2 regions of the Yersinia antarctica genome follow, and region 2 is predicted to be linked to the other one. Evidence: predicted binding sites of a transcription regulator. Region 2 holds the regulator's gene; the other holds the start of a gene.

Region 1 (7,702 bases), 720 kb from region 2:
AAACTGAACAGAGAGAGGAAGAAAAAGGAGGGGTCAGTCAGGAAAAATAATATTTTTATAACAATGGCAAAAAAATAGGATGTATCCTCAAAAACCTTGGAGTTGCAACAAGGCAGCAAGTGAACTTATCCCGATGAGCTTACTCAGGTAAGTGATTCGGGTTAGTAAGCGAAGCTAACACAGTTGCAGCTTCAAGGGTGCGGCGAATAGAACTCAGGGCGCAGCTAGCGCCCTAAGTATCAGCAGTACCAAGAAGAATTAACCTTCTTTAGGACCACGACCTGCACGCTTACGATCGTTTTCCGTCAAGTGACGCTTACGGATACGAATTGATTGCGGGGTAACTTCTACCAATTCATCGTCATCGATGAATTCCAGTGCCTGTTCAAGAGTTTTCTTCAAGAAAGGAACCAGAGTGGTTGCTTCGTCAGTACCGGATGCACGCATGTTGGTCAGTTGCTTACCGGTCAGGCAGTTTACAGTCAGGTCGTTAGAACGTGAGTGAATACCGATGATCTGGCCTTCATACACTTCAGTCGCGTGACCAATAAACAGCTTGCCGCGGTCTTGCAGTTTGTACAGTGCGAATGCCACAGCTTTACCCTGACCGTTAGAGATCAGTACGCCGTTTTGACGTTGGCCGATCTCGCCTGGACGCACATCATCGTAGTGACTGAATGTGGAGTACAGCAGACCAGTACCAGAAGTCATAGTCATGAATTCAGTACGGAAGCCAATCAGGCCACGGCTTGGGATCATATAATCCAGACGAATACGACCTTTGCCGTCTGGAACCATGTCCTTCACGTCACCCTTACGCTCACCCATGGCTTGCATTACTGCGCCCTGGTGCTGTTCTTCGATATCCAGAGTTACGCTTTCAAATGGTTCTTGATTACGGCCGTCGATAACACGGTTGATAACTTTAGGACGGGAAACAGCCAGCTCGAAACCTTCGCGGCGCATGTTTTCGATCAGAACCGACAGGTGAAGTTCACCACGGCCTGATACGCGGAATGCGTCAGCATCTTCAGTTTCTTCAACACGCAGTGCTACGTTATGAATCAGCTCTTTGTTCAAACGGTCAAGGATCTGACGTGAAGTCACGTACTTGCCTTCTTTACCACAGAACGGAGAGGTGTTAACGCAGAAATACATGGTAACAGTTGGTTCATCAACAGACAGTGCTGGCAATGCTTCAACAGCATTCACATCACAGATAGTGTCAGAGATGTTCAACTCGCCCAAACCGGTGATAGCAACGATATCACCAGCTTCAGCCATAGTTGCTTCGATACGTTCCAGACCCATATGGCCCAGTACTTTAGCGATTTTACCGTTGCGGGTCTTACCTTCGCTATCGATAACAGTAACTTGCTGGTTAGGCTTAACAACACCACGTTTGATACGGCCGATGCCGATAACACCTACGTAGTTGTTGTAGTCCAACTGGGAGATTTGCATCTGCAATGGACCAGTGCTGTCTACGTCTGGTGCAGGCACATGGTCGATGATTGCCTGATACAGCGGAGTCATGTCTGCCGACATATCATTGTGGTCTTCGCCCGCAATACCCATCAATGCTGATGCGTAAATGATAGGGAAGTCCAGTTGTTCGTCAGTGGCATCCAGGTTTACGAACAGGTCGAACACCTGATCGACAACCCAATCTGGACGCGCGCCAGGACGGTCAACTTTGTTGATAACCACGATTGGTTTCAGACCATGAGCAAAGGCTTTCTTGGTCACGAAACGGGTCTGCGGCATCGGGCCATCCATTGCATCGACGACCAGCAGCACAGAGTCAACCATAGACATTACACGCTCAACCTCACCACCGAAATCGGCGTGTCCTGGGGTATCCACGATGTTGATGCGGTAGTCTTTCCAGTTAATGGCGGTATTTTTCGCGAGGATGGTTATCCCACGCTCTTTCTCCAAATCGTTGGAGTCCATTACACGTTCAGTTGCTTCAGCACGTTCACCGAACGTACCAGATTGTTGTAGCAACTTATCAACCAGGGTAGTTTTCCCATGGTCAACGTGCGCAATAATGGCGATGTTACGCAGATTCTCGATCACAGCTTTTTTGCCTCAGGCATTTAGAAATAGCGCGCTATTGTACACGTATTAAGCGAGGGACTAAACAAGATCACAAACTTCTCTTATAAACAACCTGACGGCGGTTAGTTTGTGATCCCTTTCACGGTGCAAAAATAGCCTCTCGGCCCACCTTTGCACCAATACAGTGCCCAACGACGCAAATGAAGCACCAAAATAGTGCAATATAACTATCCTGGTGCATACTGAATATCAGCAGACCCCTATGATATGGCATAAACGGGGCGTTTGGAAAGTTGGCATAGATTTCGCAACAGACTTTATGACGCAGTTTAGCATGAATAACGGTCATGAAAAATCAGCATGAGCGTTAGCCTGAATAAAAAGATAACTGAACACCCAAACGATAATCGTTCCACGACGACTATGACAAATCCAGGAGATATAAGTATGTCCGCTGAACATGTTTTGACGATGCTGAATGAGCACGAAGTGAAATTTGTTGATTTGCGCTTCACCGATACCAAAGGGAAAGAGCAGCACATCACTATTCCGGCTCATCAGGTCAACGCTGACTTCTTCGAAGAAGGCAAAATGTTTGATGGCTCCTCGATTGGTGGCTGGAAAGGCATTAACGAATCCGACATGGTACTGATGCCAGACGCCAGCACCGCTGTTATGGATCCGTTCTTCGAAGATTCCACACTGATTATCCGTTGTGACATTCTTGAGCCAGGTACCCTGCAAGGCTATGATCGCGACCCACGTTCAATCTCAAAACGCGCAGAAGAATTCCTGAAATCTTCAGGTATCGCAGATACCGTGCTGTTTGGGCCAGAACCAGAATTCTTCCTGTTTGACGATGTTCGTTTTGGTAGCAGCATCCGTGGCTCTCATGTCGCTATCGATGACATCGAAGGCGCATGGAACTCCAGCACCAAATACGAAGGCGGCAACAAAGGCCACCGTCCGGCAGTGAAAGGCGGTTACTTCCCAGTTCCTCCGGTTGATTCTTCACAGGACCTGCGTTCTACCATGTGTCTGACCATGGAAGAAATGGGCCTGGTAGTAGAAGCGCATCACCATGAAGTGGCTACCGCAGGTCAGAACGAAGTGGCTACTCGCTTCAATACCATGACCAAGAAAGCCGATGAAATTCAGATCTACAAATATGTGGTGCACAACGTGGCACACGCATTCGGCAAAACTGCGACCTTTATGCCAAAACCAATGTTTGGTGATAATGGTTCAGGCATGCACTGCCATATGTCGTTGTCCAAGAACGGTACTAACCTGTTCGCCGGTGACAAATATGCTGGCCTGTCTGAAATGGCGCTGTTCTACATCGGCGGTATCATCAAGCACGCAAAAGCAATTAACGCCTTGGCTAACCCAACGACTAACTCCTACAAGCGTTTGGTCCCAGGCTACGAAGCTCCGGTCATGTTGGCATACTCTGCCCGTAACCGTTCAGCTTCTATCCGTATTCCAGTGGTTGCCAGCCCGAAAGCACGTCGTATTGAAGCACGTTTCCCGGATCCAGCCGCTAACCCATACTTGTGCTTCGCAGCACTGCTGATGGCTGGCCTTGATGGCATCATCAACAAAATTCACCCAGGTGATGCGATGGACAAAAACCTGTATGACTTGCCACCGGAAGAAGAAGCAGAAATTCCAAAAGTTGCAGGTTCACTGGACGAAGCTATGGCTGCACTGAACGAAGACCGCGAGTTCCTGACCCGTGGTGGCGTGTTCACTGACGACGCTATCGATGCTTATATCGAACTGCGTAAAGAAGAAATGGACCGCGTTCGTATGACTCCGCACCCAGTTGAGTTCGAACTGTATTACAGCGTTTAATTTTAGTTTACCCAATAGATTTCAAGGTGTAGGAAGGCGGCAAGCGAGAGAATCCCGATGAGCTTACACCAGTAAGTGATTCGGGTGAGTGAGAGCAGCCAACACACCTACAACTTGAAAGATGAAGGGTTGTTGCCGTGGAAACTTTTGGCCCATCTTCGGATGGGCTTTTTTCTCCACTTTTCGTTTTCGTCATATTTCCTCTGGCTCAGTCACGACTGAACCGATTAGGATGTATTCACCAAAAGAGTGCAGGAGTCTGCGTAATGGCAACAGGCACGCTGCCCGATGCTGGGCAGATCCTTAATTCTCTCATTAATAGTATTCTGCTATTAGATGATGATTTGGCTATCCATTATGCCAATCCCGCTGCGCAGCAACTTCTGGCGCAAAGCTCTCGTAAACTTTTTGGTACACCCCTGCCCGATTTATTAGGCTATTTTTCTCTTAACATCGACCTGATGCGGGAAAGTCTGATCGCCGGTCAAGGTTTTACCGATAACGAGGTGACCGTAGTTGTTGATGGCCGCGCGCATATTTTGTCGCTGACAGCACAATCACTGCCAGAAGGTTTTATATTGCTGGAAATGGCGCCGATGGATAATCAGCGTCGGTTAAGCCAAGAACAATTACAACATGCACAGCAAGTCGCAGCCCGTGATCTGGTTCGTGGGCTGGCTCATGAGATTAAGAACCCGTTAGGTGGCTTACGGGGGGCAGCACAATTATTGTCTAAAGCATTGCCTGATCCGGCATTGTTGGAATATACCAAAGTGATCATTGAGCAGGCAGACCGCTTGCGTAACTTAGTTGATCGCTTATTAGGCCCACAACGGCCCGGTCAACACATCACACAAAGTATCCATCAGGTTGCTGAACGGGTTTGTCAGTTAGTCTCGCTGGAAAAACCAGATAATGTGACGTTAATCCGTGACTATGACCCAAGCTTGCCTGAACTGGCCCATGATCCAGACCAAATTGAACAAGTGTTGCTGAATATCACTCGCAATGCATTACAGGCTTTGGGGGGAGCTGGCGGCACTATTACGCTGCGCACCCGTACTGCGTTTCAGATAACACTGCATGGTATGCGCTATCGTTTGAGCGCTCGCATTGATATTGAAGATGACGGTCCGGGCGTTCCAACGCAATTACAAGATACCGTGTTCTATCCGATGGTAAGTGGTCGCGAGGGGGGAACTGGCCTTGGCTTGTCTATCGCCCGTAATCTTATCGATCAACATTCGGGTAAAATTGAATTCAACAGTTGGCCGGGACATACCGAATTCTCGGTTTACCTGCCTATTCGCCAGTGAGGTTTCTATGCAACGAGGGATAGTCTGGATCGTCGATGACGATAGCTCCATCCGCTGGGTGCTTGAACGTGCACTGACTGGAGCAGGTCTGAACTGTGCAACCTTCGATACCGGTAACCAGGTGTTGGATGCACTCGCGACACAAACCCCGGATGTGTTGTTATCGGATATTCGCATGCCTGGCATGGACGGATTAGCCCTGCTGAAACAGATTAAGCAGCGCCACCCGATGCTCCCGGTCATCATAATGACGGCACATTCTGATTTAGATGCTGCGGTCAGTGCCTATCAGCAAGGGGCTTTTGATTACCTGCCTAAACCTTTTGATATTGATGAAGCCGTAGCTCTGGTTGAGCGGGCTATCAGCCATTATCAGGAGCAGCAGCAACCGGCACGCAGCCAACCAGCCAGCGGCCCAACCGCTGATATCATTGGCGAAGCACCGGCGATGCAAGACGTTTTCCGTATCATCGGCCGCTTATCTCGTTCTTCTATTAGTGTGCTGATTAACGGTGAGTCGGGTACCGGTAAAGAGTTAGTGGCCCATGCGTTACATCGCCACAGCCCACGGGCTAAAGCGCCGTTTATCGCGCTGAATATGGCGGCGATCCCGAAAGATTTAATTGAATCTGAATTATTCGGCCACGAGAAAGGTGCCTTTACCGGCGCGAATCAAGTGCGCCAAGGTCGTTTTGAACAAGCCGATGGCGGCACACTGTTTTTAGATGAAATCGGTGATATGCCATTGGATGTACAGACCCGCCTGCTACGCGTGCTGGCTGATGGTCAGTTTTATCGCGTCGGGGGTTACGCACCGGTCAAAGTAGATGTTCGTATTATTGCCGCTACCCACCAAAATCTGGAGCTGCGTGTTCAGGAAGGTAAATTCCGTGAGGATTTATTCCATCGTCTGAATGTGATTCGGGTACATCTGCCACCGCTGCGTGAACGTCGTGAAGACATTCCGCGTTTGGCTCGTTACTTCTTGCAAGTGGCGGCTAAAGAGTTAGGTGTGGAAGCCAAAAATCTGCACCCTGAGACCGAAGTGGCGCTAACCCGTCTGCCTTGGCAGGGTAACGTGCGCCAACTGGAAAACACCTGTCGCTGGCTGACGGTGATGGCTGCCGGGCAGGAAGTACTGACTCAAGATTTACCTTCTGAATTGTTTGAAACCAGCACGCCAGATGCTTCAGGTCAGCGGACGCCGGACAACTGGGCAACCCTATTGGCACAATGGGCTGAACGCGCCCTACGTTCCGGTCATCAGGATCTGTTATCTGAGGCACAGCCGGAAATGGAGCGCACGCTGTTAACCACGGCATTACGCCATACTCAAGGTCATAAGCAAGAAGCGGCACGTCTGCTGGGTTGGGGCCGCAACACCTTAACGCGGAAGTTAAAAGAGCTGGGAATGGAGTAGTTGGGAGAAAGAGAGTAATTCCTGCCTAAATTCCCCCTCAAGGTAATGTTGACCATTGAGGGGGACATCATCAGATCACGCGTGAAAACTGCTGCTTGCGCGCCTGTTTCCGTAAATAGATATCGAAACACATACAAATATTACGAATCAGTAAGCGCCCGCGCGGTGTTACCCGAATGCCTTTATCATCCCGCTCCACCAGCCCATCGTGTTCGAAAGGCGCTAGTAGCTCAAAATCTTCAGCAAAATAATCTGCAAAACGAATACCATACTGCTGCTCAATCGGCTGATAACTGATTTGGAAATTACAAATCAGCGTTTTAATCACATCACGGCGCAAGCAATCATCTTCAGTCATCGCCAAACCACGCCACAGCGCATTGCCACGCTGCTCCACGAAGGAATAGTAAGTCTTCAAATCTTTTTCATTCTGCGCATAGCTGTCACCCAACATGCTGATAGCAGAAACCCCCAAACCGAGTAAATCACTGTCGCCTTGGGTGGTATAACCTTGGAAATTACGGTGTAATTCACCTTCACGCTGCGCAATGGCTAATTCATCATCTGGCCGGGCAAAATGATCCATACCAATAAATTGATAGCCAGACTCAGTTAAGAAACTGATGGTGTGCTGCAAAATATCTAGCCGCTGTTCGGCGCTCGGCAGATCGGCATCTTTAATTTTACGTTGAGCAGCAAACAGACTCGGTAAATGTGCGTAATTGAACACACTCAGGCGATCAGGATTCAGCTCTGCCACCCGTTTGAGGGTAAAAGCAAAACTCTCTGGTGTCTGTTTTGGCAAACCATAAATCAAATCGATATTGGTTGAGTTAAAACCAAGGGCTTTAGCGCGGGCAATCAGGGCAAAGATAAAATCCTCATCCTGCTCACGATTAACCAGCCGTTGAACCTCTTTATTAAAATCTTGCACCCCCATGCTTAGGCGGTTAAACCCCTCAGCACGCAGGTGATCAAGGACATCCAGTTCAATTTCACGTGGGTCTACTTCTATTGATTGCTCAGCACCGGGCAGGAAATCAAA
Region 2 (7,702 bases):
GATGTCCCTGAACGCTTCCACGACGCTCTCAGCGCACTTATTGGGGAGTTTACGGATAATGACCTGCTTTGTGGCTTTGTCCACGACCGTCAGCAGGAATGACTTCTGGTCTTTGCCAAAAATCGTATCGATTTCAACATGCCCGGGAACCTGTTTGAGTTCAGCCTCAGCAGGCCTGTGCTCAATGCCAACCCTGTCCGGGATGGGCGTGCGTCCGGGCTCACCCGTATCATAGCGATAGCGTTTACCCCGGTGAGGGAGCTGAAGGTAAAGCTTACCGCCAGCCTGTCTGTCCGAACGGATATAGCGGTAGAGGGTATTTTTGCTGACGGCGATATCAAACTGGATTTTCAGTCTCCCAGAGATAACCTCAGGGGAGGTATGTACAGCCAGCGCCTGCCGGAGAAAGTCTTGTGTCTGCTGGCCCAGAGGGAAACAGGCATTGTGTGCCGAGGTGGCGCCCCGCCGTTGTCTGGCTAAGGCATCAGCGCGTCTGGAGGAGTAAAGTCCGTTGAAGGCGGGGTCCGTATTACGTCTGAGCTCCCGGCTCAGGGTAGAGCGAGAGACGCCGAGCTCTCTGGCAATGCAGGACTGATTAACGCCTTCAGCTTTTCGTTTTTCGATGTAAAAGCGCTCATGCTGAGTCAAATGTTTTCCCTTCATGCAACAGGGTCTCCGACAGGGTCAATACGGCTATTTTATCCGTACCTGACCGGTGGGTCACTTTGTTGCATTTCGTTTGGGAATTGGCGAACCGCTACGCCAACGGCTCCTACAAAACACAACGCTTCTACATCGACTCTGCCGCCAACGGACTGGATAAACACAGTGATCCGGCCCTCAGAAAAGCCGACGAAGATAACCGGGCGGAAATTCAAAAAACCACGGATAAAGAGCGCCAGAGCATGGCCGCTGCCGCTAAAGACGGTGAGTTTCTCCTTCTCCCTCAGGGGCCTAAGGACTTCGATGCGTCACTGGGACAGACCCAGTTACGCCAGGCCGCAGAGGAGTTCCGAGAGGATTATCAGGGAGTATCACGCACCAACACGCAGGAATGGTACTTTGAGCCGGTCTATGGGCTAAAAAACGCGATTTTCCTTCTGAGTACCGACGACCGATACCCGGAATGGCTGCGCATGAAAACCGCCGGTGAAGTGCGATGTACCGTGCTATTCCCTGTGGCCGGTGAAGCCAGTAATACCGAATTACCCGGGGGGCAGCTCCGCGCGCTGTTTGATGATCAGGTGCATGATTCCCGCGCCTGGTTTATGCACAATGCGTTTGGGGCGCGCGAACCCTGGGGCAGTTATTTTCTCGAGCGGATGATCTATTTTGGCGATAACAGCAATAAACCGCTGTCACCGCTGATGGTGGCGGGCGCGGTCGTTGGGGCGGCAACCCTGGTGGGCGGTGTCGCCTTTATCATTAAACAGAAAAAAATACAGGGTAAACTTCTGGGGTTGGCCGGCATGGCGGGAGCCATTTCGCTGGAAGCCCAGGCGATGGATATTCTGTCCGGTAAGCCGCTGCCCATGTTACCCGGCGCGGAACTGTTGCAGGCATTTACACTCCAGCCCGGGGCGATGGTTGCCCAGCAAAAAGGCGTCATTGAAGAGCAGCGACTGGCACAGGCAAAAGCCACCATTCAGGAAAGATGGCTGGCGCAGGCACAGTCTGCCCTGACCTCATAAAAAGCCCTTCGGGCCTTTTTTTATATCGACCTTAGAACAAACAAACGAAGGCAGACGGGAGGCCAAGCTTAAGGGGGTAAGATTTAGGAGGAAGGGGAACCGGAGCGACAGAAATAGCAAAGATGATAAGTATCGCACGTTCTACGGTCTATAAAATCATCGATGAGTCGAAAACGTGAGCGGCGACAGTCGATTTTTTAAAGTCAACATAGTGAAAATAAATGATTTTTAGCGATTAGGTTAGCATTATCGGGGAAATGTGCACGGAACCCCTATCACGCCGGATAATGGAACGGCGGTGGCGAATAAGGCGTACATGCGGCCACGGCGGTTAGTTGGGAACCAATAAGAAAGATAAAGAATGACGCCGGGATAGAATCCAGCCTCTGCAATTCCCAGCAAGCAACGCATTACGTAAAATGACATCGGTGTGGTGACAAAAGCCATCCCTGCCGAGATGATGCCCCAGGTGATCATAATGCGCGCAATCCACAACCGTGCCCCTACGCGGTGCAGCATCAGGTTACTGGGGATTTCCAGAAAGAAGTAGGCAATAAAAAAGATCCCGGCGCCGAATCCATACACCGCCTCTGAAAATTGTAAGTCATCCGCCATCTGCAATTTGGCGAAGCCAACGTTAACCCGATCTAAATAAGCGACGACATAGCACAGCATCAGTAAGGGTAAAATATGCCACGCAGCCTTGCGATAGGCATGGTTCTCCGCGGGGACCACGTTAGGTATCACTAATTGTTCAGTGGGTGATTCAGACATGATGGAGCCTCTTATTTTAGTTATTTGCAGGGGAACAAGGTTCAGCGAAAATCCGTTTGGTTATCGCGCTGGCGTTGTACAGAAATAGAGGATGTTAATTTTAGTTATTTAATGTTTAATAAAGTTAAAAGTAAGGGTTTTTTCAGCAAGTAAATGCGATTAAACTCACAATTGTTAACAATAGGTAAAGGAGGTAATGTAATGCTTTGATTTAAAGTGGATTTAAAATTCAAATTTTCACAAAAATAAACATCAATCCAGCTATAGCGAGTTATAAATGGAGGAACAATAGGGAATAGAGGGCAACAGGTGTGACCGGCACTGATGTAACAGGAAACTCGGTTGTATCGGCCAACAGACAAGAACACCACGATTTATCGATGCCGCTGAAAGGGAGGAGTATCTGTGCTGGTATGGGCGTCATGCTGTTGGTGGTGGCCATCAGTTAGCATCATGGGTTTTCTGGCAGTGAAAAGGGGTGGGCGCTGTATTTAATTGAAAGGACCGGGATAGCACCAAAAGGCGATAATCACGTGAATCGGTCAGCGTGGACGATGGTTAAGGGGGATAGGTGTGAAAATGTTGAATAGCAAAGGTGGTGTGCTTCAGCCATTAGTGATTGTTTGGGCACCGCTCACCTGAGCGGTGAAAATCAATCTTCATCAAAGCCGGAATTAAATAACTCAATCACTGCCGCCAGCGCCTGAATTTCATCAGGGCCGGTCGCTTCAACCTCAATCTGACGGCCTTTGGCTGAATCCAGCATCAGCAGTGCAATAACACTGCTGGCCTCAGCTTCGGTACCGCTATCGTTGCGTAACATTACTTCAGCATCAAAACTCTGAACCAGTTCGAACAATTTCATTGCGGGTCTGGCGTGCATCCCCAACTTGTTTTTGATCTCAACGGTCTGCTTGATTGTCATTATTTACGCTTTTCCAGAGTACGGTGGCGTGATTGGACATTTTTGCCGCGAGCGCGGAAATAATCGGCCAACTGTTCAGCGACATAAACCGAGCGGTGTTTACCACCAGTACAACCAATGGCAACCGTCAAATAACTGCGGTTATTGGTTTCCAGCATCGGCAGCCACTGTTCCAGATAGCTGCGGGTCTGATACACAAAGTTATGTACTTCGGTATGGCGATCCAGGAAAGAGATTACTGGCTTATCCAAACCTGTCATTGGGCGTAATTTAGGGTCCCAGTGCGGGTTTGGCAAGAAACGCACATCGAAAACATAATCGGCATCGATGGGGATACCGTGTTTAAAGCCAAAAGACTCAAACACCATCGTCAATTCGCGTTCACGTTTACCCAACAGGCGGGTACGCAGCATCTCAGCCAATTCATGCACTGACATTTCAGAGGTATCAATGATCAGATCAGCCCGTGAGCGCAGAGGCTCCAACAGGTCACTTTCTTCATCAATAGCACTTTCTAATGACAGGTTTTTGGTCGATAACGGATGCAAGCGACGGGTATCGCTATAGCGACGAATCAGGGTATTGCGATCGGCATCCAAAAACAGCAACTGTGGTGAAAAGCTGTCCGGCAGTTGAGTCATGGCATGTTCAAATACCTCAGGTGATTCAGGCATATTACGTACGTCTATGCTCACTGCGGCAGAGATATTCCTATCGGCAAGTGTACTCGCCAATTGCGGCAGCAGAACCACAGGCAAGTTATCGACACAATAAAAGCCCATATCTTCCAATGCGCGCAAAGCAACAGACTTCCCTGAACCGGAACGGCCGCTGACAATCATCAGCACCATGTGAGTAACTCCCCTTGGTATTTATCCCCGTCATCTTTCAAGTTGTAGGCGTGTTGAGCGCTTGCCCACATCTTGAAATTTATTGGGTATACATTAGAACCCTATATTCCGGCTACAAGATCCGGGCATAACGGATAAAATAGTTTCCACTTTCCCAATTACGCCGTTTCCGGTGGTAATTCAGTAATGATTTGATAGAGCTCATCATCACTTTGTGCTGCACGCAGACGCCGACACACTGTTTTATCAGCTAATCGCTTGGCCACTAAAGACAAAGTGTGTAAGTGAGTTTTACATTGATCTGCCGGAACCAACAAGGCAAATAACAGATCAACCGGTTGGTTATCAATAGCATCGAAGGCAATAGGTTGTTCCAGACGGATAAATACACCCACTGCACGCAGTGTGTCTTCTTCCAACTTGCCATGAGGTATCGCGATACCACTACCAATACCGGTGCTGCCCATACGTTCGCGGGTTAAGACAGCATCGAAAACCACCTGTGAAGGTAGGTTAAGTTGCTTGGCAGCCAACTCGCTGATAATTTCCAAAGCCCGTTTTTTACTTGAGCAATGTACGGAGCTTTTGGTGCACTCGATATTTAATACCGAGCTTAATTGCAATGCTGGATCGTTGATCATCTCATCTTTCACTTAAGCGCTGTTTTAAACCGTTTCCGGCGGGGATTCACTCCCGACGCTGGAAACGGTTATGTAGCGAGTGTAGAACCTTTATGGGTGAATATACCCTTTGTACTTGAAGCTACAGGGTTGTTCGCTATGTTTACTTACCCGAATCACTGACTTTAGTCAGTTCATCGAGATGAATAAGCCTGCTTGCAGAAATACGATTAAAATCGGTTTCTGGCCAATTTGTCATTCGTTTGCTGCCTACCTGCAACGCCATGTTCTTTGGGTATAACAGTCGCAAGGATTCTTAGTGTTGTTTCAATTTGTCTTTATGTTTGTTCAACTGGCGGGCCAGTTTATCAACCAAAATATCAATTGCGGCGTACATATCCTCCTGCTCTGAGCTTGCGTGCAACTCGCCTCCATTCACATGTACCGTTGCTTCTGCAATTTGTTTTACTTTCTCAACACTTAAAACCACATATACCTGGTTAATGCGATCAAAATATTGCTCAAGTTTGGCAAATTTAGTGGTAACAAACTCGCGTAATGCTTCGGTTATTTCGACATGATGTCCGGTAATATTGAGCTGCATAGTGTCTTCCTTCTCAGTTCAGGTCAAACCAACTGTTTACGCTGATTTGACGGCGGGATGGATAACGACTCTCGGTACTTCGCGACGGTACGCCGTGCCACCATGATGCCTTGTTCACATAATAATGTGGTCAGCTTACTGTCACTAAGAGGTTTAGCAGGATTTTCTGCTGCAACCAATTTTTTCACCAGTGCACGAATTGCAGTGGAAGAAGCTTCACCTCCGCTATCAGTATTGACGTGGCTGGAGAAGAAATATTTTAGCTCGAAAATACCCCGTGGACTGTGCAGGAACTTCTGCGTGGTCACGCGAGAGATTGTCGACTCATGCATATCCACAGCCTGGGCGATATCGGCCAGTACCATGGGTTTCATAAATTCAGGCCCATTCTCAAAAAACGCTACTTGCTGCTCTACAATACAACGCGCCACCTTCAGCAGTGTTTCATTGCGGCTTTCAAGACTTTTTATCAACCATTTTGCTTCTTGCAAATTGCTACGGATAAACTGCCCGTCACTGTCATTGCGGGTACTGCTACCCATCGCCGCATACTGCTGGTTGATTTTTAGGCGTGGAATGCTATCGGCATTCAGCTCGACCGTCCATTGATCTTTGTCTTTACGCACCAAAACATCGGGAATGACGTACTCGGACTCCCCGGTATTGATGGATTGACCCGGACGCGGATCCAGAGACTGAATCAGGCCGATCGCTTCTTTAAGTGTATCTTCTTTTAGCCGACTCAAGCGGATCATCGTACGGAAATCATGGTTACCCAGCAAATCCAGATAATCGCTAACCACCAGACGTGCTTCGGCAAGATAGGGGGTATCTTTGTCATATTGTGACAACTGTACCAACAGACATTCACGCAGGTTACGTGCCGCGACACCAATAGGATCAAAGTGTTGTATCCGCTTAAGCACCGCTTCTACTTCATCCAGTGCGACGTTCTCGTCCCCCATGCTTTCCAGAATATCTTCCAGTGGCACCGTAAGGTAACCGGTTTCATCGACCGCATCCACGATAGAGGTCGCAATGGCAACATCAGTATCAGAGAATGGGGTTAAATCCACTTGCCACATCAGGTAGTCTTGTAGCGTTTGGGTCGTTTCCCCTTGATAAACCGGCAACTCATCATCGCTATAATCATTGCCCATTCCTGATGGCGTGCCTGCGGTGTAGATCTCATCCCAGGTGGCATCAAGTGGCAACTCTTCGGGCATATCTTTTTGTTCCAGCGCCTCGCGGGTATCAAGCGATTCACTGTCTACGGTCTCTTTTGCATCTATTTCTTCATGAAGATCAGTTTGCTCAAGCAGGGGGTTACTCTCCAGCGCTAACTGAATCTCCTGCTGGAGTTCAAGTGTAGAAAGCTGCAACAAGCGAATAGCCTGTTGAAGCTGCGGAGTCATAGCCAGTTGTTGGCTGAACTTGAGTTGCAAACCTTGCTTCATAATGCGGTATCAATTTTCCTTTATAGATGAAGGAATATCCGTCATCTTTCAAATTGCAGGGGTATTGGCTGCCGGTTACTTGGCCGCACCTGCGGGCTAGCATAAATGCTGTTTAAATCGATTTATGACCGATTTTATTGTTTGCCGCCTTCCTGCACCTTGAAATCTATTGGGTATTGGAAAAAGGTCAGAGACGGAATTCTTCACCGAGGTAAACACGCTTAACTTGTTCGTCAGCCAGGATTTCCTGTGGCGTACCGTGAGCGATTAAATGACCCTGGCTTACGATATAAGCCCGCTCACAGACGTCTAACGTTTCACGCACGTTATGGTCGGTAATAAGAACGCCAAGACCACTGTCGCGTAGATGTTCAATAATTTTTTTAATATCGATAACGGAAATCGGATCAACCCCGGCAAAAGGCTCATCCAGCAGAATAAACTTAGGATTTGCCGCCAGTGCACGGGCTATTTCAACACGGCGGCGTTCACCACCGGAAAGCGATTGCCCCAAGTTGTCACGTAAATGGGTGATATGGAACTCTTCCATTAATTCATCAGCCCGTTCCTCACGCTGCTCAACAGAGAGGTCTTTACGGATCTCCAGCACCGCCATTAAGTTGTTAAATACACTCAGGCGGCGGAAAATAGAGGCTTCTTGCGGTAAATAACCAATACCGCGACGAGCGCGTTCATGGAGAGGCAAGAGGCTGATATCTTCGTCATCAATCACAATACGCCCGGCGTCACGCTGGACAATGCCGACGACCATATAAAAAG

The links. The regulator sigma-54, encoded in region 2, starts transcription at its own class of promoters, with help from an activator protein. The targets are predictions, from matches to a motif close to GTTGGCACANNTTTCGCTNT.
Region 1: glnA (glutamate--ammonia ligase) is a predicted target of sigma-54. The motif match lies at 2,357-2,376, and genes of this name have one in related genera.

Annotation. Positions count from the first base shown of each region.
Region 1 covers NZ_JBSJQF010000001.1:4,871,730-4,879,431, forward strand. Annotated here, with positions in the region: gene typA (ribosome-dependent GTPase TypA) at 259-2,082, opposite strand; gene glnA (glutamate--ammonia ligase) at 2,512-3,921, shown strand; gene glnL (nitrogen regulation protein NR(II)) at 4,188-5,237, shown strand; gene glnG (nitrogen regulation protein NR(I)) at 5,245-6,657, shown strand; gene hemN (oxygen-independent coproporphyrinogen III oxidase) at 6,728-7,702, opposite strand, start outside.
Region 2 covers NZ_JBSJQF010000001.1:4,146,938-4,154,639, forward strand. Annotated here, with positions in the region: gene ACWJJO_RS19175 (IS30 family transposase) at 1-663, opposite strand, end outside; gene ACWJJO_RS19180 (T6SS phospholipase effector Tle1-like catalytic domain-containing protein) at 726-1,691, shown strand; partial or broken gene ACWJJO_RS19185 (helix-turn-helix domain-containing protein) at 1,723-1,870, shown strand; partial or broken gene ACWJJO_RS19190 (MFS transporter) at 1,956-2,465, opposite strand; gene npr (PTS phosphocarrier protein NPr) at 3,118-3,390, opposite strand; gene rapZ (RNase adapter RapZ) at 3,390-4,241, opposite strand; gene ptsN (PTS IIA-like nitrogen regulatory protein PtsN) at 4,400-4,882, opposite strand; gene hpf (ribosome hibernation promoting factor) at 5,178-5,465, opposite strand; gene rpoN (RNA polymerase factor sigma-54) at 5,489-6,922, opposite strand; gene lptB (LPS export ABC transporter ATP-binding protein) at 7,110-7,702, opposite strand, start outside.